2 regions of the Nocardia sp. NBC_01730 genome follow, and region 2 is predicted to be linked to the other one. Evidence: predicted binding sites of a transcription regulator. Region 2 holds the regulator's gene; the other holds the start of a gene.
What was found. The regulator HspR, encoded in region 2, represses chaperone genes until heat shock. The targets are predictions, from matches to a motif close to ANNTGAGTNNNNNNNACTCANNT.

Region 1 (11,670 bases), 310 kb from region 2:
GATCAGGCAGGTCGCATGGTGATGGTGCCATCCAGGGACCGCACCCGGTACTGGCCTGGTCCCGGAATCGGCGCATCCAGGAACAGGTTCAGCTGCCTAACGAGTTCGGCGACGTCGACGCCCATCCGGTGCCGCAGTTCGAACGTTGGCACGGCATCAGGATCGGCGAGGATTGCCAGCATGAGGTGCTCCACGCCAACGTAGTCGTCACCGCGTTCGTGGGCGATCCGCTCAGCGGCGGAGATGATCAGCTCATAGTCCTGGGTGTGCCTGATCGACATCAGTCCATCCTCCCATCACATGCCGAGGACTTCGGTCCATTGGTAGTAGGTGTGGCCCCACGAGTCCTTGTACTTCTTGCACAGCCAGAACCGGTTGCCGTGCGCGTCCCTGGTCCGGACGTGCTGGTTCTCATTCAGCCGGGTGCAGGTCAGTGCCGGTTCCCCGTCGGGACCTTCCTCCGATTCCGGCCATGTCGCCGAGTCGCTGTACTTGCAGGCGCTGTCGTTGTTGTTCGGGTCGACGTGACCGAACAGGCATGGTCCGGCCGTGTCTTCCGCCGCGGCGGTTGCTCCGCCGAGCACGGATGCGGTGATGGCGCAGGCCGTGAGCATGGCCCCAAGAAAGTTACGCATTCTCATCTCCCCTTTGTCTTCTGGTACGAACGCCCCCGCCGATCTCCTCGGCAAGGGGCGAATTTTCGCGTGTAGAGCTCAGTCCTGGCCGTCGTCGTCGGCGTTAACCGGGACGTTCCAGTCGGTCCACGTCGGCCGAGTTGCCATCCGGACCGGGGTTGTAAAGCTCGTTCATGCGGTCCTTACTCGGTTCTATCTCGGATATCCCGACTGCTGCCGGGACGTTCTATAGGCGGGCGCCGGGGTCAGGCGTTGGTGGTGCGGTACTCCCGGTAGGGGCGTGTCGCGACCAGGCGGAGTCCGCAGTCGGTAATCCGCCAGTAGGTGGGGATTCCGTCGGTGTTGGCTGTCCATCCGTCGTGAGTGAGGGATGTAGCGGCGGCCCGCACGGTTGTCGCAGCGAGCTCCGTCCGGGTGCTCAGTTCCTGGGTCGTCAGCGGCTGGCCTCGAGCCAGAGCACCGAGCACCTTGGCTTGGGCCTCACTGAGTGCCACCGGATTTCCTCTCCAGCGCACGCAGGGCGTCACGGACTAACTGGAGCAGCTCGAGGGACTCGTCTTCGCTGGCTTCCCTGAGGAAGTCGGCGGTCTCCTCGGCGCTGTAGGGCCAACCGTCGGCGCCGATGATCGACAAGGTGCCGTCTACGTAGCTCTGCCGGATGCCGATGGGCTCGTTGTCACGAGTCATGGTCGGACCCGTCCCCGGAGCCTATGATGTACGCCGTCGCGGCGAGGTACTGAAGGCAGGACGGCCCGTGGCCACCGTGCACGTTGGTGACGAACTGGGCCTGGTCCAGCGACCGGAATGTGCCCTTGGCGTAGCAATTACGGTGGAAGTGGCGCCATTGTTCGGCGTCGGCGAGGGTGGTCACCGGGCGGTCCGCCACGGTTTGACGATCTTGGCGTCGATGAGGACGTCGAGCGCCGCGGCTTTGTCTGCGCACGTTTCGGTGTCGCAGCCGATCCGCGCCTGCCACACCAGGTGTGCGTCCTCCGGGGTGTACGGGAAATCAGGTGCGAGATGGCACGTCTCAGCGCTTCTCACAGGCCGATCGAAGAAACAGATCGTGCCGTAGAAGACGGCAGCGACCGTGAAGGCGATCAAAAGAGCGATCGGCATCTTGTCTATACCCCCGGGCATGGTGTTGTGGTGTTGGAAGCGCCCGATGCCGGATCACGGCCCCGGTCGGGGTTGAGGCCAGCCCCGGCATGGGGAGCTGAACCTCACGTTAAGAACGAGACATGCACCGATCGGGTACATTCCGTACCCCATGCCATCTGGTCGGATACGCTTTAATCCAGTGGGTAGCCATAGGAGGGGCACCATGCAGGACCCCAAAGGTGAAGCGCCTGTCGGCACACGAATCAAGTGGCTACGCGAGCGCGCAGGCATGTCGCGCCCGGTCCTGGCCGGGCTGGTCGGGCGGTCGGCGGAGTGGATCAAAGCGGTCGAGACAGGCAGGCTCCAGCCACCGAAACTGCCGATGCTCCTCCGGATCGCGCAAGCGCTGGAGGTCAAGGATCTCGCCGAGCTGACCGGCAACGGTCACGCCGTGTCGGTGGCAGTGTTCGCCGGCGAGCAGCACGAAGCGCTGACCGAAGTACGTTATGCCCTCACCGACTATCGGATGACAGCCGGTCTCCGCGCCAGCAGCGTCGAGCATCTGGCGATTCGCCTGGACCAAGCGTGGAAGATTCGCCATATCAGCCCAGATCACCGAACCCAGCTAGGCGCCTTGCTCCCTGGCTTGATCAGGGACGCACAGCAGGCTGCTCGCATCCCTGGGCCGACGCGGAGGAAGGCGCGGCGGATCCTCGCTGGCGTCTACCAGTTGGCGGACTTCTACGTCGCGTATCAGCCTGCGCCGGAGTTGGTTTGGCTTGTCGCGGACCGTGCCATGAACGAGGGGTTCGAGGCGGACGACCCGTACGTGATCGCGTGCAGCACGTGGGCGATGGTGCAGGCGCTGCGTGACTCCGGCCGTTGGGAGGAGGCGATCGGGATTGCGCGGGATGCGATGGATCAGCTCGCGCCCTACCTCGGCAGGGATGAGACGCCAGACGATTGGCGGGGTATCGCGGGCGCGCTCGAGGCTGAGGTGGCGTATGTGCATGCTCGCCGTGGTCGTTATGGCGAGGCGTGGGAGCACTGGGAGGCCGCCGATGGGACGGCGCGGCAGTTGGGTCCGGGGTATCGGCATGTGCAGACGTCGTTCTCGGTGCCGGTGATGGCGGCCCATGCGACGACCTTGGGTGTGGAGTTGCGGCGATCGGCTGAGGCGCTGCGTGCCGCGAGGGAGTTGGACGCGGAGACGATCGTGTCGGTGCCGCGCCGCAGTCGGCATTACATCGAGGTTGCCCGTGCGTATTCGCAGCGGCGGGAGGCGGCTGCGGCGTTCGCGATGTTGGAGAAGGCGCAGCAGACGGCACCAGAGACGATCCGGTACAACGGGTTCGCGCGCGAGATGCTGCATGGGCTGGTGAAGTCTCCGCCTACGGGGATGAGCCGCGATGTTCGGGAGCTGAGTCGACAGGTCGGTCTACCCGTCTAGGTCAAGATGAGCCAAATGGCTCACGTCAGGGCACTGCCTGAAAAAAGGGGGGTACTCGAACGCGAGTACCCCCCTTTCGTGTGTCGGCAGCGCGCCCCGTCCGACGTGCCGAGCGTCTGACAGGGCGCTGTCCCGGCGTGACCACGCGCCGCTACCGTGGGCACGTTTTGGGCACAATCGACCGGGATTCGGCGTGATCGGGCGAGATGTCGTCAGAGATATCTCCACAGATCAGAGCCTATTTAACCTAGCCCAGAGGCCTCCGGCGGTGGGCCGAGCCACCACCGCCGGAGGCTATTCGGGTGGTCTTCGCGATCCGCGCGAGCGGATCAAAACAGCGTCAATGTCTGTGGTGCCGACGGCGCGGCCGCCTTCCCCGCGGCCTGGTCTTTCGGCGCTTCCGGCGCCGTCGACGCTTCCTCCACAGTCACCGCGGGGATTTCCACGGTGTTCACCTCGGCGACCGCCGCGGTGACCGCAGCCTGCCGAGCCGCTTCTCCGGCCAGCGCGTCGGCCTGCTCGTTGAAGTAGTTGCCGACATGTCCACGGACCCAGCGGAACCGGACCGGACCCGGCCTGCTCGCGATGGCCCGGTCGATCTGCCGGATGAGTTCGACGTTTTTCACGGCGCCCCCGGTGGATGTGCGCCAGCCGTTGAGCCGCCAGCCCGACACCCACTCCGAGGCGCACTTGATCGCGTACAGCGAATCGCTTTCGATGAAAAGGGGTTCGGACCCGGAATGGGCGGCGATCGCCTCCAGCACCGCGCGCAACTCCGCGACCTGGTTGGTTCCGGACGCGGCTCCTCCACTCGCCGAGGAGCCCTGGTGATTGACCCAAGCCCAGCCGATGGCGCCGCCGGGATTGCGGAGGCAGGATCCGTCGGTGCTCACGATGATCATAGGTGGCACCCTACGCAATCCGACCGACAAGATCGGTAACGTGGAATTCCTCTATCTCCCTTCGCAATTGGGTCTCCGTGCGGCGGAGTGCCGACTTCGCGGCGGAATCCACCGGACCGACGCACAGGCGCCCGGCGAATCCGCGCGGTGGACTGTACTCCGTCTCCGACGTCAGCGCCGACCGCCCGTAGCCGAGTGGGTCGAAGCGCAGCGTCAACGTCCAGGTCAAACGCCCACGGAGCGTATACCCGATCACCGCGTTGCGGCGGTATTCGGTGATCTCGCATGTCACGGTCTGTCGCCAGAGCCCGAGACGAACGGCGGCTGCGAAGGTTGCGCCGAGGCCGCGGTCGAGTTCGCCGGTCGGCTCGAAGCTCACGATGCCGAACATCCAATTCGGTACGAAGAGATGGTTGTCCGTGTAGGTGAACGCCACTTCTACCGGGGCTCCGACGTCACTCGCGTACTTGATGTGGCCCATAGGCCCTCCCTGTCCCACGACTGGCGTTAAAAGTACTACAGCTCTCCTCTTTATTCGAGAGGTCACCGGAATCTGGTGCGACGTATTTCCAGATCAGGACTGGACGGTCGCTCGGGAGTCTGGGTGGGTGCGGCCGCCTCAGGGCTGGTTGACGATGTGCTCCGCGATCGGGTTACACCGAGACGGCGTGCTCGGCGCCGGGTGGGAGCGCAACCGTGGTCTCGACGGTGGCGGGCTCGGGACCCATGCGCGCGGGGCGTGTCGTCTCCGAGGTCGCCGCGGGCTCAGGGCAATGGCTAAGGCGCAGGTTGTGCTCGCCGAGCGTCGGGTCGGAGAACGCCAACCGCACCTCGCCGCTCTGGATGTCGAGATCGGTGCGCACCGTGGTCACGGCCGACGGTTCGGCGCCGAGCGGTCCTGGCACCGGCGTCGGCAGGTGGTCGGTGAGCAGAGCGAACGCGTTGGTGTCCACCGTGACCGAGAGGGTGTTCGTCTCGGCCTCGGCGAACTGCGCCTCGACAAAGGCGTTGCCCAGCCTGACCTTGCCGCCTCGGTTCGTCGGCATGCGTTGGGTCGAATCGCTGTGTGGTTCCGTGAGTGTCGGTTCGGCTGCCAGCTGTCGCGTGTACGCCGCGGGCAGCGCGAAGCTGCGGCCGGTCAGCATCGGATCGGAGCCGATCGGGCCGCCGCGGTGGGTATGTTTCGGCCCGGACGGAGCGACCGGTCCGGCGAGCTCCCTGCCGGAGCGCTGCGCATCGGCCATCTGGTGCACGATGTACGCACCCGCGACGACGGTCAGGCTGAGGCTGGTGGCGCCGGCGAGCACGATGGCGGTGTGCCGTGCAAGCTGGGCAGGTCTGTGTGCTGTCATGATGCGTCCTTTGTCTCCGTTGCTGCTCCTCAACAGAACGACCCGCATCATCGGAAGTCGTACGTTTGTCCAGGTTACCGGGGTTGCTGGTGGCCACGCCGCGTGGGAGAGACCAGGATCACAATGTGCGGCCAGAGCTGCCGCACCCGGACGGTCGAGCACCGAATGTGAGGGCCTTTTGATGTTTCTGTCGGCACACGAGTGGGTAAACAATCGCGTAGCTGGCGAGCGTCATTCTCGACTGCCACATTGAGACACCCGGCCAACGGCGTCCGGCCGTCGACACGAACGGCGCACTTAAGTGTGGCGCTCGCCCGCTCCCGGATCTTCGGACCGGGTCGGGTGTCAGCGGGTCAGGCGAACTGGCCCGCTGTCCTGCCTTTTCCCGTCGGACCCGCGAAAGCCTGTGCGATAGTGAGCCATTCGGCGGCGTCCTCTCCATGCACCTCGATCGCGAGGTCGTCCGGATGGCGGCGCTGCGTCACCAGTAGGCAGAAGTCCACTGCGGGTCCCACTACTCGCTGAATGGCGTCCACGGGACCCCAAGACCAGATCGCGCCATCGGGCGCCGTCAGCTCAACCAGGAATTCCACTCTGGGCGGGATCTTTTCGCGCACTGTGTACGCGAAGTTCCTGGTCCGCACGCCGATGTGCGCCACGGCGCGCAGGCGCGTGGTGGGAGTCCTGGCGACTCCGAGGGCATCGGCCACGTCCTGCCCGTGCGCCCAAGTCTCCATGATGCGGGCGGTGATCATCGAAGCCGCGCTCAGCGGCGGACCGAACCAGGGCAGCTTGACGCCCGCGGGTACCGCGCGCAACGCATCGGTGAAGGTCGTGCGTCCGTGCCGCCACCGGTCGAGTAGTTCGGCGGGCGGTGCGGCCGCGGCTTCCTCGGCCGCTTCGTCGACGAAGGTGAGTGCACGCGGCCCGGCGTCGGCTACCAGCTTCTGGAAGCCGCCGCTGTCCGCGATGGCGATGGTCGCGAGCTCGTCGGTCCAGGCCAGATGGCCGATCTGGTGCGCGATGGTCCAGCCGGACGCCGGCGTCGGCCGCGCCCAGTCCGCCGGCGCCAACGGGGCGACGAGTCGGTCCAGATCCGCGCATTCGGCGGCGAAATCGCCGAGTAGTGCTTCGAGGTCAGCCATCCATTCCCCTGCCGATCGAGGCACACCGCCTCGGGGTGCCGCCGCGGTCCAGCTTCGCAGCGGGCCGAGAAAGATGCAAGCGTGCGTGCTTGTATTTTCCCCCACTCTGGGGCCGAGCGGTGCTCGGCCCGGCTATCAGCCGAAAACGACCAGGTGCGCGGTGCCGACGACCAAGCAGAGGGCCGCGCCGTGTAGGTAGAGCAGCCAGGTGTCCTGCTCGACCGGCGCGGGAAGTAGGGATAGAGCACGTGCAGGCCGGGAACTCGGACGCCGCGGAACCGCACCGGCCAGAACAGCATCAGCACGCCGGTCCAGTTGGTCAGCCAGCCCGCCAGCGCACTGAAGATCGGGAAAGTGATCAGGTCGACGACGAACTTCGACCGCCGGGTCAACTCCGACGGGCGGCACGGCGCCCGACAGCTTGCACGGCGGGAAAATAGCGGGCGAAGCCTCGCATCAGCTCGAGGGCCGCATCGACGGATCGGCCGTCCGTGACCTCGTCGATTGTCCGATACAGCCGTTCTTCGATCTCGGCGACTTCGGACGACAGTCGATCTCCCTCCGCTGTGAGTGTGAGCGTGATCCGGCGGCGATCGTCGAGCGCGGCTTCCCTCTTGATCAGGCCCATAGTGACCAGTCGATCGACAAGCCTGCTCGGGCTACCGCCGGTCTCGCAGACCAGCAGTTCGCCGAGCCCGGCGAGGGCCAGTGGTTGGTGATCGGTCAGCACCCGGAGAACTTCGGCCTGTGAAGGGGTCAAACCCAACGGCCGCAGATCCGCGGAGAGTATCCGATTTCCCTCGCGCTGAATGGCCAAGACGAGATAGCGCAGTTCCTCAGCTCGCCGCACGCGATCCTCCTCCTTTAAATGTTGTGTAATCAGATCACACAACATTTATCCGCGTGGCCAAGCCGACCAACGGCCACGCGAACCCACGGTTTTCGCTCGAAGCGAACGAGCTGAGCAGGGCGGAACAAACGTGGGAACACCGGGGTTGAGTAGGCATCGCTCAACTTTTGGAAGGGTCGAACACGTGACTACACCACAGAACCTACCGGTGCTGTTCTTGACCGATCCGATCGTGCTGCCGGGCATGGTCGTGCCCATCGAACTGGACGAATCCGCGCAGGCCGCGATCGACGCCGCACGCGCCGCCAAGACCGAGGCCGTGCTGCTCGCGCCGCGGCTGACCGAGGGCTACGCCGCCTACGGTGTGGTCGCCACCATCGAACAGGTCGGCCGGATGCGCGGTGGAGCACCGGCGGCCGTGCTGAAAGCCGAACGGCGCGCCAAGATCGGACACGGGGTCACCGGACCCGGCGCCGCGCTGTGGGTCGAGGCCGAGCCGGTCGAGACTCCCGCACCGGATGGCCGGACCAAGGAACTGGCCGCCGAGTACAAGAAGCTGGTCGTCTCGGTGCTGCAGCGCCGCGAAGCCTGGCAGATCATCGACACGGTCAATCAGCTGAGCGACCCGTCGGCGATCGCCGACACCGCCGGTTACGCGCCGTACCTGACCGCCGAGCAGAAGCGGGAACTGCTCGAAACCCCCGACGTGGCCACGCGGCTCACCACCCTGATCGAGTGGACCAAGGAGTACATCGCCGAGGCCGAGATCACCGAGAAGATCAGCGAAGACGTCCGCGAGGGCATGGAGAAGAGCCAGCGCGAGTTCCTGCTGCGCCAGCAGCTCAACGCCATTCGCAAGGAACTCGGCGAGGACGAGCCCGACGGCGCCGACGACTACCGCACCCGCGTGGAGCAGGCCGACCTCCCCGACAACGTCCGCGAGGCAGCGCTGCGCGAGGTCGGCAGGCTGGAGCGGGCCAGCGATCAGAGCCCGGAATCCGGCTGGATCCGGACCTGGCTGGACACCGTGCTGGAGCTGCCGTGGGCGGTGAAAACCACCGACAGCACCGACGTTTCGGCGGCCCGCGCGGTCCTGGACGCCGACCACCACGGCCTCGACGAGGTCAAAGACCGCATGGTCGAGTACCTGGCCGTCCGGTCCCGCCGAGCCGCCCGCGGCCTGGAAGTCGTCGGCGGACGCGGCTCCGGCGCGGTGCTGGTGCTGGTCGGCCCGCCCGGCGTCGGCAAGACCTCGCTTGGCGAGTCCGTAGCAAGGGCGCTGGGCCGCAAGTTCGTTCGCGTCGCCCTCGGCGGAGTGCGCGACGAAGCCGAGATCCGTGGTCACCGGCGCACCTACGTCGGGGCTCTGCCCGGTCGGATCGTGCGCGCCATGAAGGAGGCGGGCTCGATGAACCCCGTCGTCCTGCTCGACGAGATCGACAAGGTCGGCTCCGACTTCCGCGGCGACCCGGCCGCCGCCCTGCTCGAGGTGCTGGACCCGGCGCAGAACCACACATTCCGCGACCACTACCTCGATCTGGACCTGGATCTGTCCGACGTGCTGTTCATCGCCACAGCGAACGTGATGGAGACCATCCCCGGCCCGCTGCTGGACCGGATGGAGCTGATCACCGTCGACGGCTATACCGAGGACGACAAGGTGGCCATCGCCCGCGACTTCCTGGTGCCAAGGCAGCTGGAACGCAACGCGCTGACCGCCGACGAGGTGACCATCAACGAGGAGGCGCTGCGCGAGATCGCGGCGAACTACACCAGGGAAGCCGGTGTCCGGCAGATGGAGCGGTTGATCGCGAAGGCACTGCGTAAGGCGGCGACCCGGCTGTCCGAGGGCGGAAACGTTCCCACCGGATCGGGGTACGACCCCGAACTCGGCTACGACGCGCTGGTGAAGTCCGAGGACGGAACCACTCCGGTCGGATCGGCCTACGACTCCGAACTGGGCTATGAGGGGCTGGTGAAGTCCGAGCATGGTGGCGCTTCCGCGCAATCCATGACGATCGGTCTCGGCGACCTGAAGGACTTCCTTGGTCGTCCGCGCTTCACCTCCGATTCGGTGGAACGCACCGCCGTTCCGGGTGTGGCGACCGGTCTCGCCGTGACCGGCGCGGGCGGCGACGTCCTCTACATCGAGGCCAACGCCGCCGAGGGCGAGCGCTCGCTGATCCTCACCGGCCAGCTCGGCGACGTCATGAAGGAATCCGCGCAGATCGCGCTGACCTACGTGCGCTCGCACCTGGAGGAGATCGGCATCGAGCCGTCGGTACTGGATCGCAATATCCACATCCATTTCCCGGCGGGTGCGGTGCCCAAGGACGGGCCGTCCGCGGGCGTCACCATGGTCACCGCTCTGGTATCGCTGGCGCTGGATCGTCAGGTGCGCTCGGATGTCGGCATGACCGGCGAGGTCACGCTGAATGGGCGGGTGCTGCCGATCGGCGGCGTGAAGCAGAAGCTGCTCGCCGCCCAGCGGGCAGGGCTGAAGACGGTGTTCATCCCGGCACGCAACGAGCCGGACCTGGACGACGTCCCCGCGGAAGTGCTTGCCGCACTGGATGTCCGCCCCGTCGCCGACGTGGCCGACATCCTGGCCTACGCCATCGAGCCGGTCGCCGAACCGGCCGTGGAACGCCCGGCGTTCGCGGCCAGCGCCTGACAAACGCCGAACCGAGCCGGGCACGGAATCTTTCCGTGCCCGGCTCATTCGTGTGTGCCGAGTGCGCGACAACTCTCTGCTGTCATCCCAAGTGAACATCGACGCGACAACGTCGCCACGGTGCGGCGGATCCTTGACCTGTTGCCGGCGCGAATCGGCGTGGTGCGGTCTGCCTCGGCGTGCTTGTCCGCCTTGTAGCGCTGACGCCGCGCGCCGCGTCGAGGGCAGACGCTCGGCTGACACCGGGGATAGGGAAATGGTGGTTCGGTAGTCGACCGCAGCCGCCATATCACTGTTGCCGAGGTCGTTCAGGTCGCGCGCAATCGGCGCGCAAGGCCGGTGCAAGTGCCGCCGCGCAGTCTGGCGACATGACCACTGTGCACCATGTACCTGTTCTGATTGTCGGCGGAGGTCTGGTCGGACTGTCCGCCGCGTTGTTTCTCGAATACCACGGTGTCCCCTATCTTCTCGTCGAGCGCCGCGAGCAAGCCTCGGTGCTGCCGCGTTCGCGCGGGGTGCACACCAGGACCGTCGAGCTGTTCCGGCAGGTCGGCCTCGAGCGCCGCGTCCAGCAGCTGGCCGCGACGGCGCTGAAGGCGGGCGCGTTCGGCGGCGCAAGCCGGGGTGCCACGCTGCGGACCGCGACGCCGCTGAATCTCGATGGCCTGTATCGGGCGCTCGCGTCCGCGGAACCCAGCCCGTCGCAGTTCTGTTTCGCGCCGCAGGTACTGCTGGAACCGCTGCTCGCCGCGGCGGCCCGGGAGCGCGGCGGCGATCTGCGTTTCGGTGCCGAGCTGGTTGCGTTCCGTGCGGATGACGAGGGCGTCACGGCAACCCTGCGTGATCACTCCGGCGAATCGATCGTGCGGGCCGACTACCTGCTCGCTGCCGACGGAGCGGGGAGCTCGATCCGCCGGGCACTGGGCATCGGCGGCTGGGATCTGCCGCCTACGCACCACTACATCAACGCGTTCGTCCACGTCGATCTCACCGAGGTGCTCGGCGGCCGCACCTTCAGCCAGTGCGAAATTCGCAACGACGACGTGCGGTGCCTGGTGTTGTCCAAGAACAACACCGACGAGTGGTCGTTCCACCTCGAATTCGACCCGACCGTCCAGACACCCGCCGACTACCCGGACGATCGGTGTGCTGCCCTGATTCGGGCCGCGATCGGCGCGCCCGACATCCCGGTCCGTGTACTTGCGAAAAGTGCTTGGGACACCGGAGTTTTCGTCGCCGACGAATACCGACGCGGTCGGGTATTCCTGGTCGGCGACGCGGCGCACCGGCACGCGCCATGGGGCGGCTACGGCGCGAACACCGGAATCGCCGATGTCCACAACCTGGTGTGGAAACTGGCGGCGGTGCTGTCAGGTGTCGCAGGGGACGCACTCCTGGACAGCTACCGGGACGAGCGAAGGCCGCGTGCGCTCATCGCCGCCGAACAGGCACGTCTCGGAACCGATTTCGCGACCCGCTACGGCCTGCCGACCGCCGACAATGCCGACGAACTGGCGCGGCAAACGGATTTCGGCACCGTCATGAGCCGGTTCCGATACTG
Region 2 (11,670 bases):
GTGAGCCTGCCCTCGTCGAGCACCTGCAGCAGGATGTCGAACACATCCGGGTGCGCCTTCTCGATCTCGTCGAACAGCACCACCGTGTACGGCCTGCGGCGGACCGCCTCGGTGAGCTGACCGCCTTGGTCATAGCCGATGTAGCCAGGCGGGGCACCGACCAGCCTTGCGACCGAGTGCTTCTCGCTGTACTCGCTCATGTCGATCCGGACCATGGCGCGTTCGTCGTCGAACAGGAAGTCCGCCAACGCCTTGGCCAGCTCGGTCTTGCCGACGCCGGTCGGGCCGAGGAACATGAACGAGCCGGTCGGCCGGTTCGGGTCGGCGACACCGGCGCGCGCCCTGCGCACCGCGTCGGACACCGCCTGCACCGCCTCGGACTGCCCGACCACACGTCGGCCCAGCTCCTGCTCCATCCGCAGCAGCTTCTGCGTCTCGCCTTCCATCATCCGGCCCACCGGGATGCCGGTCCACGAGGACACCACCTCGGCGATGTCGTCCGGGCCGACCTCCTCCTTGAGCATCAACTCGCCGTCTCCTGCTGTCGCGGAAACCTTTTCGGCCTCGGCGAGCTGCTTCTCCAGCGCGGGGATCCGGCCGTACCGCAGCTCGGCCGCTTTGCCCAGATCGCCGTCGCGCTCGGCCCGCTCGGACGCACCGCGCAGCGATTCCAGTTCCTCTTTCAACACGCGGACCTGATCGATCGCGCTCTTCTCGTTCTGCCAGCGGGTCATCAGCTGGTTCAGCTTCTCGCGGTCGTCGGCGAGCTCCTGGCGCAGCTTTTCCAGACGCTGCTTGGAGGCCTCGTCGGTCTCCTTGCTCAGCGCGACCTCTTCGATTTCCAGGCGGCGCACCGCGCGCTCGACCTCGTCGATCTCCACCGGGCGCGAGTCGATCTCCATGCGCAGCCGCGAGGCCGACTCGTCGACCAGGTCGATCGCCTTGTCCGGCAGGAAACGGGAGGTGATGTAGCGGTCGGACAGCGTAGCCGCGGCCACCAGCGCGGAATCGGTGATCCGCACGCCGTGGTGCACCTCGTAGCGCTCCTTGATGCCGCGCAGTATGCCGATGGTGTCCTCCACCGACGGCTCCCCTACCAGCACCTGCTGGAAGCGCCGCTCCAGGGCGGCGTCCTTCTCGATGTGCTTGCGGTACTCCTCCAGCGTGGTCGCGCCGACCATGCGCAGCTCACCGCGCGCAAGCATGGGCTTGATCATGTTGCCCGCGTCCATCGCCGATTCACCGGTGGCTCCCGCGCCGACGATGGTGTGCAGCTCGTCGATGAACGTGATGATCTGGCCCGCGCTGTTCTTGATGTCTTCCAGCACAGCCTTGAGCCGCTCTTCGAATTCACCCCGGTACTTCGCGCCCGCGACCATCGCGCCGAGGTCGAGTGAGACGACGGACTTGCCGCGCAACGACTCCGGGACGTCGCCTGCCACGATGCGCTGGGCGAGGCCCTCGACGATCGCGGTCTTGCCGACGCCCGGCTCGCCGATCAGCACCGGATTGTTCTTGGTGCGACGGCTCAAAACCTGGACCACACGGCGGATCTCGGTGTCCCGGCCGATCACCGGGTCGAGCTTGCCGGAGCGAGCGGCCTCGGTGAGGTCGGTGGAGTACTTCTCCAGTGCCTGGTAGCTGCCCTCCGGATCGGGGCTGGTCACCCGGGCGCTGCCGCGCACGGCGGTGAACGCCTGGCGCAGCGCGTCCGCGGTGGCGCCGTACTTGGTGAGCAGCATCGTCACGTCCGAGTCGCCCTCGGCGAGGCCGACCATGACGTGCTCGGTGGAGACGTACTCGTCCCCCAGCTCGGTGGCCAAACGCTGGGCGGCGGTGATCGCGGCGAGGGCCTCGCGGCCGAGTTGGGGGGTGGTGGTGGCGCCCGTCGCCCTCGGCAGCCGGTCCACGATGTCCTGTGCCTCGAGCCGCACGGTCGCCGGATCGGTTCCGACGGCCTTCAACAAGGGTGCGGCTATGCCGTCGGTCTGATCCAGCAACGCCACCAGCAAGTGCGCCGGACGAATCTCCGGGTTGCCCGCGGCGGAGGCCGCCTGCAGTGCGGCGGTCAGGGCCGCCTGGGTCTTGGTGGTGGGATTGAACGAGTCCACAAGTCACCTTCCTACTAGTCGATTCCCACGGTGCGGAGCGGATTCCGGGTGCGATCACCGATCGAAGTCGTCGCAGCCCCGCGCCGGTCCTACCGTCCAACGTTGGAAAGGTTGAGTCTGTTCCGCTCAAGTTTTGATCTTCTCGGTCGAGCCGCTCCCGCGGCGATGCCACACCGCCGGATCAGGTCGAACGCTACGCCGCGACATGGCCGAATGCGACGAATCACCGCGTCGGCGCCCTCGGGGTGCCTACGATGACCACGGCCGTCAGTTGTTGCATCACTCTTCAGCCCGAATCAAGGAGCGAATGGATGCGCGCGATCGTGGTACGGAAATTCGGAGCCACGCCAGAGGTGGCCGACATGCCGATGCCCGAACCCGGGCCGGGAAGCGTGCGGGTCCAGCTCGAGGCGGCGGGGGTCAATCCGTTCGACCAGCGCATGGCCACCGGATACCTGGACGGCAAACTGCCGCACGACTTTCCGATGATTCTCGGGGTGGACGGCGCGGGCACCATCGCCTCGCTCGGCCGCGGCGTCAGCCGGTTCACGGTCGGTGACCGGGTGGTCGGAAAGTTCCTCACGCCGCCCGCGGGCCACGGCAGCTTCGCCGAGTACGCGGTGCTTCCCGAAGGCGCCACTCTCGTCTCGATCCCGAACGGCGTCCCGACGGTCACGGCAGCCGCGCTGCCGACCGCGGGCGTCACCGCGCAGGACCTCGTGGACGCCACCCGGATCGAACCCGGCCAGACCGTGCTGATCGTCGGCGCCACCGGCGGCGTCGGCTCGTTCCTCGTGCAACTGGCCAATATCGCGGGCGCGCACGTCATCGCGACCGCGCGCGGTCCGGCCGCCGACCAGATGACCCGGCTCGGCGCGGCCGAGACCGTCGACTACACCGTGGGGCCGGTCCGCGACCAGGTCGCCGCCACACATCCCGGCGGCATAGACATCCTGTTCGATCTGGTGAGCCCGCCCGAGGCCCTGACCGAGCTGACCACGCTGGTCCGCGACGGCGGGACCGTCTACTCCACCATCGGGTCCGCCTCCGAGCACGCGTTGCGCGCCAGGGACATCACGGGCGGCAACATGGAGTCCAAGGGCCGCGCACTGGAATTGTCCCGGCTCATACAGCGCGTCGCCGACGGCGACGTGGTGGTGCCGATCGACGCGACCGTCCCGCTCGCGGACGGCCCCGCGGTGATCGGCGCGCACGGCGCGCGCGGCAAGACCGTGCTCGCCATCTGAGAAATCCGGACCAGCCCGCGTCGGGAAAGGCAACTTCTCGCGCAAACGCCCGGAGGTGTGTGATGAGCACCCGCCCCGCCGAATTCGGCCTGTTCCTGATCCCGGAGGCCGACAACTATCGACAGATCGCCGAACTGACCGCGTACGCCGACGCGACCGGACTCGACCTGATCGGCATCCAGGACCATCCCTACCAGCGCCGTTTCCTGGACACCTGGACGCTGATCACCGCTCTTGCGGCACAGACCACGCGAGTGAGCCTGTTCCCAGACGTCGCGAACCTCCCGCTGCGCGATCCGGCGATGCTCGCGAAATCCGTCGCCTCACTTGACCTCATCAGCAACGGTCGAATCCAGCTCGGGTTGGGCGCCGGTGCGTTCTGGGATGCCATCGCCGGCATGGGCGGACCTCGCCGGACCCGCGGCGAATCGGTCCGAGCCCTGGCCGAGGCGATCGCGGTGATCCGCGCGATGTGGAGCGAAGAACGATCGGTCCGCGTGCCGGGCGCCTTCTACTCGCTCGCAGGCGCGCACCCCGGCCCCCGCCCGCGGCACCACCCTGGCATCTGGCTCGGCGCGAAGGGCCCGCGCATGCTGGAGCTGACTGGCCGGCGCGCCGACGGCTGGCTGCCCTCGGCCGCCTGGGCGCCACCGGAGTTCCTCACCGAGGCAGGCAGGCGGATCGACGACGCTGCCGCGGCGGCAGACCGAGACCCACTGTCGGTGCGCCGGATCTACAACGTGTCCGGGACCATCACCGCGGACGGTTCCGATCAGGGCTTTCTGGAGGGCCCGCCGCAGCGCTGGGTCGATGACCTGCTCGCGCTGCATCGCGACCAGCGCATCGACGGATTCGTCTTCTGGCCGACCGAGGGGGAACCGGTGGAGCAGATCCGTCGTTATACCGAGCAGGTCGTGCCCGCGGTCCGTGTCGGCACCGAAGGTTGACTGCCCGCACGATGCCGTGCGGCGATCGGCCACGGCCGGACGGCGGCACAGTGCATCACGGGTCAGCAACTCGCTATCTACCCACCGATTACCGTTTGGCCGGGTCTTGCCGGCCATACGGACACGACCACGGGATTTTCGGGGATACTTGTCCAGCGGAGGACCGCCGGTAACGGATAAAGTCCTCGGGCAGAACTGAGGGAAAGGAAGCTCGACGTCGTGGATGCGCGTTCGGCTGCGCTGGTCCGCGCCAATTTCCGTTCGGTGATCGAGTCGCCGAATGGACCCGAGCGGTTGGTCAGTGCGTTCTACGGTCATCTGTTCGCCGAGGCCCCCCGGCTGCGCGAACTGTTCCCGCCCGCCATGGAAATGCAGGCCAAGCGGCTCGTCACCGCCATCCTGTACGTGCTCGATCACCTGGAGGACTGGGACCGGGCACAGAGTTTCCTGGAGCAGCTCGCCCGTGATCACCGCAAGTACGGCGTCCAGGCGGAACACTACGACGTGGCGGGCCGCGCGCTGCTCGCCGCGTTCCGCGCGTACAACGGCCCCGCCTGGCACCGCGGCCTGGAGGAGGGCTGGCGTGACATCACCATCCTGATCTCCGCGTCCATGGCCATCGGCGCCAATTCCGACAAGTCCCAACCGTACTGGGCGGCGACCGTGGTCGGTCACCGCCGCGTGCTGGAGGACCTGGCCATCGTGCGCCTGCAGTCCGACGGGCCGATTCCCTACCTGGCCGGACAGTACCTGCCGGTCACCGTGCCGCAGCGCCCGAAGATGTGGCGCTACTTCTCGCCGGCGATCCCGGCCAACCCCTACGGCGAGATCGAGTTCCACGTGCGCAAGATCCGCGGCGGGTGGGTGAGCCCGGCGATCGTCAACGAGACCAGGGTGGGCGACCGGTGGCGGATCGCGGGCCCGCTCGGCGGCCTGCACGTCGAGCGGGACAGCGGCCGTGACGTGCTGATGATCGGCGCGGGCACCGGCATCGCCCCGTTGCGGGCCCAGCTGATCGAGATGGGCCAGCGTGGCATCAACCCTCGGGTGCACTTCTTCATCGGCGGCCGCTACCCCTGCGACCTGTACGACGTGGAGAACATGTGGCAGCTCTCGCAGAGCAACCCGTGGCTCACCATCGTGCCCGTGTGCGAGCAGAAGACCAACCCGTGGTGGTACCCGCACCCGCCCCAGGACGCACCGTACGGCATGCACCGGCGCCTGATCGGTAACCTTGGCGCCGTAGTCGCGAGCTTCGGCGCGTGGGCGGATCGGCAGATCCAGATCGCCGGATCGGCGCGGATGATCGCGGACACCCAGCGCGCGCTGATCGCGGTCGGTACGCCGGAGCAGATCATCAGCTGCGACCCTGTGTGAGTGAAGGAGGCCCCGTTGGGGGACCCGGGCATGCTCGGTAACGGTGCGCATCAGGCGCCCGAATGGACCTCGACCGTCGTCGGCCATCATCGGCTGCGCCACGACCTCGCGGTGATCCGCTTGATCGGCGAGTTCGTGCCGTTCGCCGCGGGCCAGTCCGTCGAGGTGCAGGTGCCGCAGCAGTCCGGCGTCCGGCGCAGGCTCTCGCCCGCATTGCCGCCTTCGCTGGACGGCAAGCTGGAGTTCCACGTACGCACCGTGCCGGGCGGGTGGTGCAGCGGCGCGATCGTGGCCGACACCAAGCCGGGCGACGAGTGGCGGATCGGCGCTCCGCTCGGCGCGTTCGCGGTCGACCCGGACGGCGACGAGGTGGTGATGATCGCGGGCGGCACGGGATTGGCGCCGATGCGCGCGCAGATCCTCGACCTGGCCCGCAGGCCGGACCCGCCGCCCACCTACCTGTTCATCGGTGGACGGTCGCCACGCGACCTCTACGCCGCGGACATGCTGTTCCTGCTGGCCGGTGAATTGCCCTGGCTCACCGTGATTCCCGTGGTGGAGAGTCCGGAGGACCCAGGCTGGGTGGACGAGTGGTACGAGCAGTCCCGCGTCGACATCGGCTTCCCACCGGACGACCTGCTCTACGGCACGATCGCGGACGTGGTCGGGTCGCACGGCGCGTTCCTGCACCATCAGGTGCTGGTCTGCGGCTCTCCCGCCATGGTCCAGACCACCCTCGACCGACTGCTCGAAACCGGAACTCCCGCTGAGCGAATCCAATTCGAGGGAAGCTCTGTTTGATTGGCAGCGCCTGCGGCGCTGCGTGTTCACTGTGTTTTGGCCGTGCGGGCGCGGCGTGTTCGCGGCCCGAAAGCCTCGCGCCTCCAAGGGCAGCCGTCCGGCTGATTCAGGCAGGAACCTTCGACACAGCCCCGGGCCGGACGCACCAAACTCGCACGGATTGAAACCCGAACGTCAGACCAACACGCAACCACGCACAGCGCGAGTCTTACGAGCGCGTTCGCGCGGCCAAAAACACAGCTCAGAACAGCGGGTCGTGGCGAATGTTCTTCGCGAGCGTTCCTGCCGCCATCAGACGAAACTTCGTAGTCTGCACCATCGACGGCGAACCGGCGATCTGCACGTCCCGGTCGGCCCAGGCTCCGAAGCTCGCGACAACCTTCCCGATCTGGCCGGTGATTCGCGGTTCGAGGACGGGCATCGGCGCGTGCGGCCCCTCGGGTTCGACATGCCACCAAGGGTTTTCGTCGTGTTCGGTGACGGGCGTGACGGTGAGCCAGCGGTTGGCCACCGCCAGGTCGCTCAGCGTCTCCAGGTCGTAGAGGTCGCACGGGTTGTGACCGCCTACGAACAGGTGAACCTTCGGGTTGGCGCGCCGCTGCGCCATCGCCATGAGCTGTGCGCGTAGCGGCGCGATGCCGGTGCCGCAGCCGATCATCAGCATCTTGCGCTTGATGTTGCGCGGGACGCCGAGGCCACCGAGCGGCGAGCCGAGTAGCCACTGGTCGCCGACGGCGGTCTGACCGACGATGGCCGAACTGACCCAGCCACCGAGCACGCCGCGCACGTGGAATTCGATCTCGCCGTCGGTGTCGGCGGGCACGGCGGGCGAGAGATAGCGCCACATGCGCGGCCGCGACGGAATCTGCACGCTCACGTATTGGCCTGCGGCGTATTCCATGGGCTGGTCCAGTTGCAGCCGGACGATGGTCAGGTCGCGTAGCACCTCGCGGCGCTCGATCACGGTGCCGGTCCAGACGTGCGGGGTGGTCTCCTTCTCCGCCGCGCCGATCATGGTGTCGGCGATGATCTTCAGGCCTTCGTCCCACGCCCGGTCGACCTCGTCGGTCCACATCTCGGTGCCCGCGAATACTTGCACGGCGGTCTTCAGCGAGGTGGCCACCGCGAGGTAGTGCTCGGCTTGTACGCCGTATTTGCGGTGGTCTCTGCCCAATTGGGCGAGGAAGGGGAGCAGCTTGTTCGGCTCCTCCAGCCGGTCAAGGGCGTAGACGATCGCCTTGAGGAGGCGATCGCGCTGTGCGTCCATGGCGGCCGGAAAGAAATCGCGGACCTGCGGGTAGTCCGTGAACAAGATCGCGTAAAACGATCTCGCCAGTTTCTCCGACCCCCCCTCCTCCGCAGCAACCGCCTTGAAAGTTGTTCTAATCAAAGCGACAGTGCGTGAATCCATTTGTTTCACAACCCCATTTCGCACTCGAACAAAATCCGTGCCGACGAGTGCGGTGCTGCGGGACACTCGACAGCAGTCGATGGTAACGAAGTGTAGGCGAGGTTCGCCAGCAACGGAGTCATCCGCTCGAATATCTCGCATGCAATTCCGCCGAAACGAGGATAGGAAACAAGACACGCCAGAGAAACCGACTGGAAGACGGTTGATCTGGCGAGAAATCAGTCGCGTACTCACCGAATCAGCAAGGCAGGCTTGGAAAATTCATTCCGATCGGTCTGTTGTAAGCGATTTCGGGGCAACATGCGCGGTGGGTGAGCGAAGTTCAGAACGAGCAAACGACACGGACGCCGCCGACCGATCAATGGCCGAGTCGGCCGGTTGGCTCGACATCGAAATGGCTTGACTCGAACGACTCCCGCGGAACATGTTCTGGTTTACTGTCGGCTAACGCTGAAGCGAGCACCGGCGTCCGGAAACGACAGAGCCCCCGGCCATGAATCGCGGTTCGCGACTCGTGGCTGGGGGCCCGACGGTATGCCGCTGTCGTCAGCGCCGGTTGCGCGGCTTCCAGACGACCAACGCCGTGCTGCGTTGCGGCGGCGAGAGATCCGGGCGGTAGCCTGCCCGCAGCCGCTCCAGCTCGGCCGACAGTTCAGCGACGTGCTGGCGCAGTTCCTCCACCTGATTGGTCAGTTCGATGATGCGTTTGATGCCCGCCAGGTTGACGCCCTCGTCCTGGGACAGCCGCTGCACCTCGCGCAGCAGCTCCACGTCCCGCGCCGAGTAGCGGCGTCCACCGCCCGAAGTGCGTTGCGGCGTCACCAGTCCCAGCCGGTCATACGTGCGCAGTGTCTGCGCGTGCATGCCCGCGAGCTGAGCCGCCACCGAGATCATGAAGAACTCGGCACGCGAACCAGCGGACGCCTTCTTCGGATCTGACGACATCACGCACCTGCCCATCCCGCACGTGGATCGAATCCGCTGGCCTTCTCCGCCTCCTGGTAGCGCTTCAGCGCGTCGATGGCATCGCTGTCCAGCTTCTGCGGCACTGCGACCTTGACGGTGACCAAGAGGTCACCTGCGCCGCCGCCACGCTTGGGCACGCCACGACCACGCACCCGCAGGATGCGACCGTCGACAGTACCCGGAGGCACCTTCACGCCGACCCTGCCCTCCAGTGTGGGCACGGAAACTGTTGTCCCCAATACCAATTCACTGTAACTGACCGGAAGAACCAGGGTCAGGTCGTCGCCGTTGCGGCCGAAGACCTTGTCCTGGCTGACGTGCACGGTGACATACAGATCACCCGACGGCGCACCGCGTAGTCCCGCCTCACCTTGGCCGGCCAACCGGATCCGCTGCCCGTCGCTGACTCCCGGGGGAATCCGCACCGTAATGGTGCGTGTACGGTTCTGGATCCCGTTGCCGCGGCAGTCGGCGCAGGGGTCGTCGATGATCGAGCCGGTCCCGCGGCAATCGTCGCACGGCTCGCTGAAGCCGAACGCACCCTGGTTGCGGCTGACAACGCCGGTTCCGTTGCAGATGGGGCAGACCCGTGGACTTGTCCCCGGCTTGGCGCCGCTGCCGTGGCAGGTAGTGCACGGCGACGGGCTCGTCATCCGCAGCGGAACCGTGACGCCCTGTGCCGCTTCGCGGAAACCGAGCGTCGTCTCGGTCTCCACGTCGGCGCCGCGCCGCGGGCGGCTCGCGGTCCGCGTGCCGCCCCGGTTGAACAGACCACCGAACAGGTCGCCGAGTCCTCCGTCGCTCGCGTTCGCGCCGCCGAAGATGTCCCCGATGTTGAATTCCTGCGAGAAGCCCCCGCCGGCACCGGGATTGAACCCACCGCGACCGTAACCACCGCCCGCGAAGAGCTTGCGGGTGTCGTCGTACTCCTTGCGCTTGGCCGGATCCGACAGCACGGCATGCGCCTCGCTGACGGTCTTGAACCGCTCCTCGGCCTTGGTGTCGCCGGGATTGGCGTCCGGGTGCAAGTCGCGCGCGAGTTTGCGGTACGCCTTCTTGATCTCATCCTGCGAGGCGGCGGAGGAAACACCCAGCTCCTTGTAGAAGTCCTTTTCGATCCACTCCCGTTGGCTCACCGAGCATCTCCTCCTCTCGCGTTCTTATCGGTCGTTCGTGTCGGCATCAACGTCCGATGCCTCTTCCGTCGGCCGATCGGCGGTCTCCGCCAGATCGGCTACGCCATCGGTTACCCCGACGAGCGCATGCCGAAGCACCCTATCGCCGAACCGATAGCCCTTGCGCATAACTATGCCGATCACCGGGTCGTGTCCGGAGCCCTCGTGCTGCACGGCCTCGTGCAGGGTCGGGTCGAAAGGCTCACCCTCCGAACCGAACTCCTCGAGGCCCTGCTTCTGCAGCGCGGCCACCAGCTTGTCGGCCACCGACCTCAGCGGCCCGGACTCCAGGTCCCCGTGCGCCCGCGCCCGGTCGAGATCGTCGAGCACGCCGAGCAGTTCGGTGACCACCGACGCCTTGGCGGCGTCGACGGCAGCCTTGCGGTCGCGCTCGACGCGGCGCCGGTAGTTGGCATACTCCGCGGTCAGCCGCTGCAGATCGGCGGTGCGCTCGGCGAGCTCGCCGCCGATGGTGTCGGCGAGCGTCTCGGTCTGCTGCGCACCGTTGCCCGCGGGCGGGGCGGGCTCGGCCGCGGCGCCGTTGTCCGCGGCCTGCTCCCTGATCTCACCGGTCTCCGGGTCGATCTTCCGGTTGTCGACGAAGGTGATCGGCTCCTGTTCGGAGTTGCCCTGTGTCACTTCTTCTCCGTGTCGACCGGCTCGTCCACGACCTCGGCGTCCACGACCTGGTCGTCGTCCGCGGAACTCGACGCACCGTTGCCGGACGCGGCGGCGTCCGCGGCGGACGCCTCGTAGATCGCCTGACCGAGCGCCTGCGACTCGGTCGCCAGCTTCTCGACGGCCGCCTTGACCGCGGCGATGTCGGTGCCCTTCAGCGCCTCGCTCGCCTCCGCGATGGCCGCCTCGACCTTGGACTTGACGTCCGCGGGGACCTTGTCCTCGTTGTCCTTGATGAACTTCTCGGTCTGGTGTACCAGCGACTCGGCCTGGTTGCGGGTCTCGGCCTCCTCGCGGCGGGCCTTGTCCTCGGCGGCGTGCGCCTCGGCGTCCTTGACCATCCGGTCGATCTCCTCCTTGGACAGACCGGAGCCGTCCTGGATCTTGATCCTGTTCTCCTTGCCGGTGCCCTTGTCCTTCGCGGTCACGTGCACGATGCCGTTGGCGTCGATGTCGAAGGTGACCTCGATCTGCGGCACGCCGCGCGGGGCCGGCGGGATGCCGGTCAGCTCGAAGGAGCCGAGCAGCTTGTTGTGCGAGGCGATCTCGCGCTCACCCTGGAACACCTGGATCTGCACCGACGGCTGGTTGTCGTCGGCCGTGGTGAAGGTCTCCGAACGCTTGGTTGGAATGGTGGTGTTGCGCTCGATGAGCTTGGTCATCACGCCGCCCTTGGTCTCGATACCCAGCGACAGCGGGGTCACATCGAGCAGCAGGACGTCCTTGACCTCACCCTTGAGCACACCGGCCTGCAGGACGGCGCCGACGGCGACGACCTCGTCCGGGTTCACGCCCTTGTTGGGCTCCTTGCCGCCGGTCAGTTCCTTGACCAGATCGGAAACGGCGGGCATCCGGGTGGAACCACCGACGAGCACGACGTGGTCGATGTCGGACACCTTGATGCCCGCGTCCTTGATCACGGACTGGAACGGCGCACGGGTGCGGTCGAGCAGGTCC

Region 1: lon (endopeptidase La) is a predicted target of HspR. The motif match lies at 7,579-7,601, and genes of this name have one in related genera.

What each region holds. Positions count from the first base shown of each region.
Region 1 covers NZ_CP109162.1:5,910,519-5,922,188, reverse strand. The annotation lists gene OHB12_RS24780 (Clp protease N-terminal domain-containing protein) at 3-281, opposite strand; gene OHB12_RS24775 (hypothetical protein) at 297-635, opposite strand; gene OHB12_RS24770 (helix-turn-helix domain-containing protein) at 881-1,129, opposite strand; gene OHB12_RS24765 (hypothetical protein) at 1,116-1,322, opposite strand; gene OHB12_RS24760 (hypothetical protein) at 1,312-1,521, opposite strand; gene OHB12_RS24755 (hypothetical protein) at 1,503-1,754, opposite strand; gene OHB12_RS24750 (helix-turn-helix domain-containing protein) at 1,960-3,186, shown strand; gene OHB12_RS24745 (ribonuclease H family protein) at 3,516-4,088, opposite strand; gene OHB12_RS24740 (SRPBCC family protein) at 4,099-4,569, opposite strand; gene OHB12_RS24735 (hypothetical protein) at 4,742-5,440, opposite strand; gene OHB12_RS24730 (TIGR03084 family metal-binding protein) at 5,794-6,585, opposite strand; gene OHB12_RS24725 (MarR family winged helix-turn-helix transcriptional regulator) at 6,974-7,435, opposite strand; gene lon (endopeptidase La) at 7,680-10,109, shown strand; gene OHB12_RS24715 (FAD-dependent monooxygenase) at 10,478-11,670, shown strand, end outside.
Region 2 covers NZ_CP109162.1:5,597,786-5,609,455, forward strand. The annotation lists gene clpB (ATP-dependent chaperone ClpB) at 1-2,111, opposite strand, end outside; gene OHB12_RS23310 (NADP-dependent oxidoreductase) at 2,423-3,358, shown strand; gene OHB12_RS23315 (LLM class flavin-dependent oxidoreductase) at 3,421-4,305, shown strand; gene OHB12_RS23320 (FAD-binding oxidoreductase) at 4,525-5,682, shown strand; gene OHB12_RS23325 (FAD-binding oxidoreductase) at 5,713-6,483, shown strand; gene OHB12_RS23330 (FAD-binding oxidoreductase) at 6,725-7,894, opposite strand; gene OHB12_RS23335 (heat shock protein transcriptional repressor HspR) at 8,441-8,839, opposite strand; gene dnaJ (molecular chaperone DnaJ) at 8,839-9,996, opposite strand; gene grpE (nucleotide exchange factor GrpE) at 10,021-10,674, opposite strand; gene dnaK (molecular chaperone DnaK) at 10,671-11,670, opposite strand, start outside.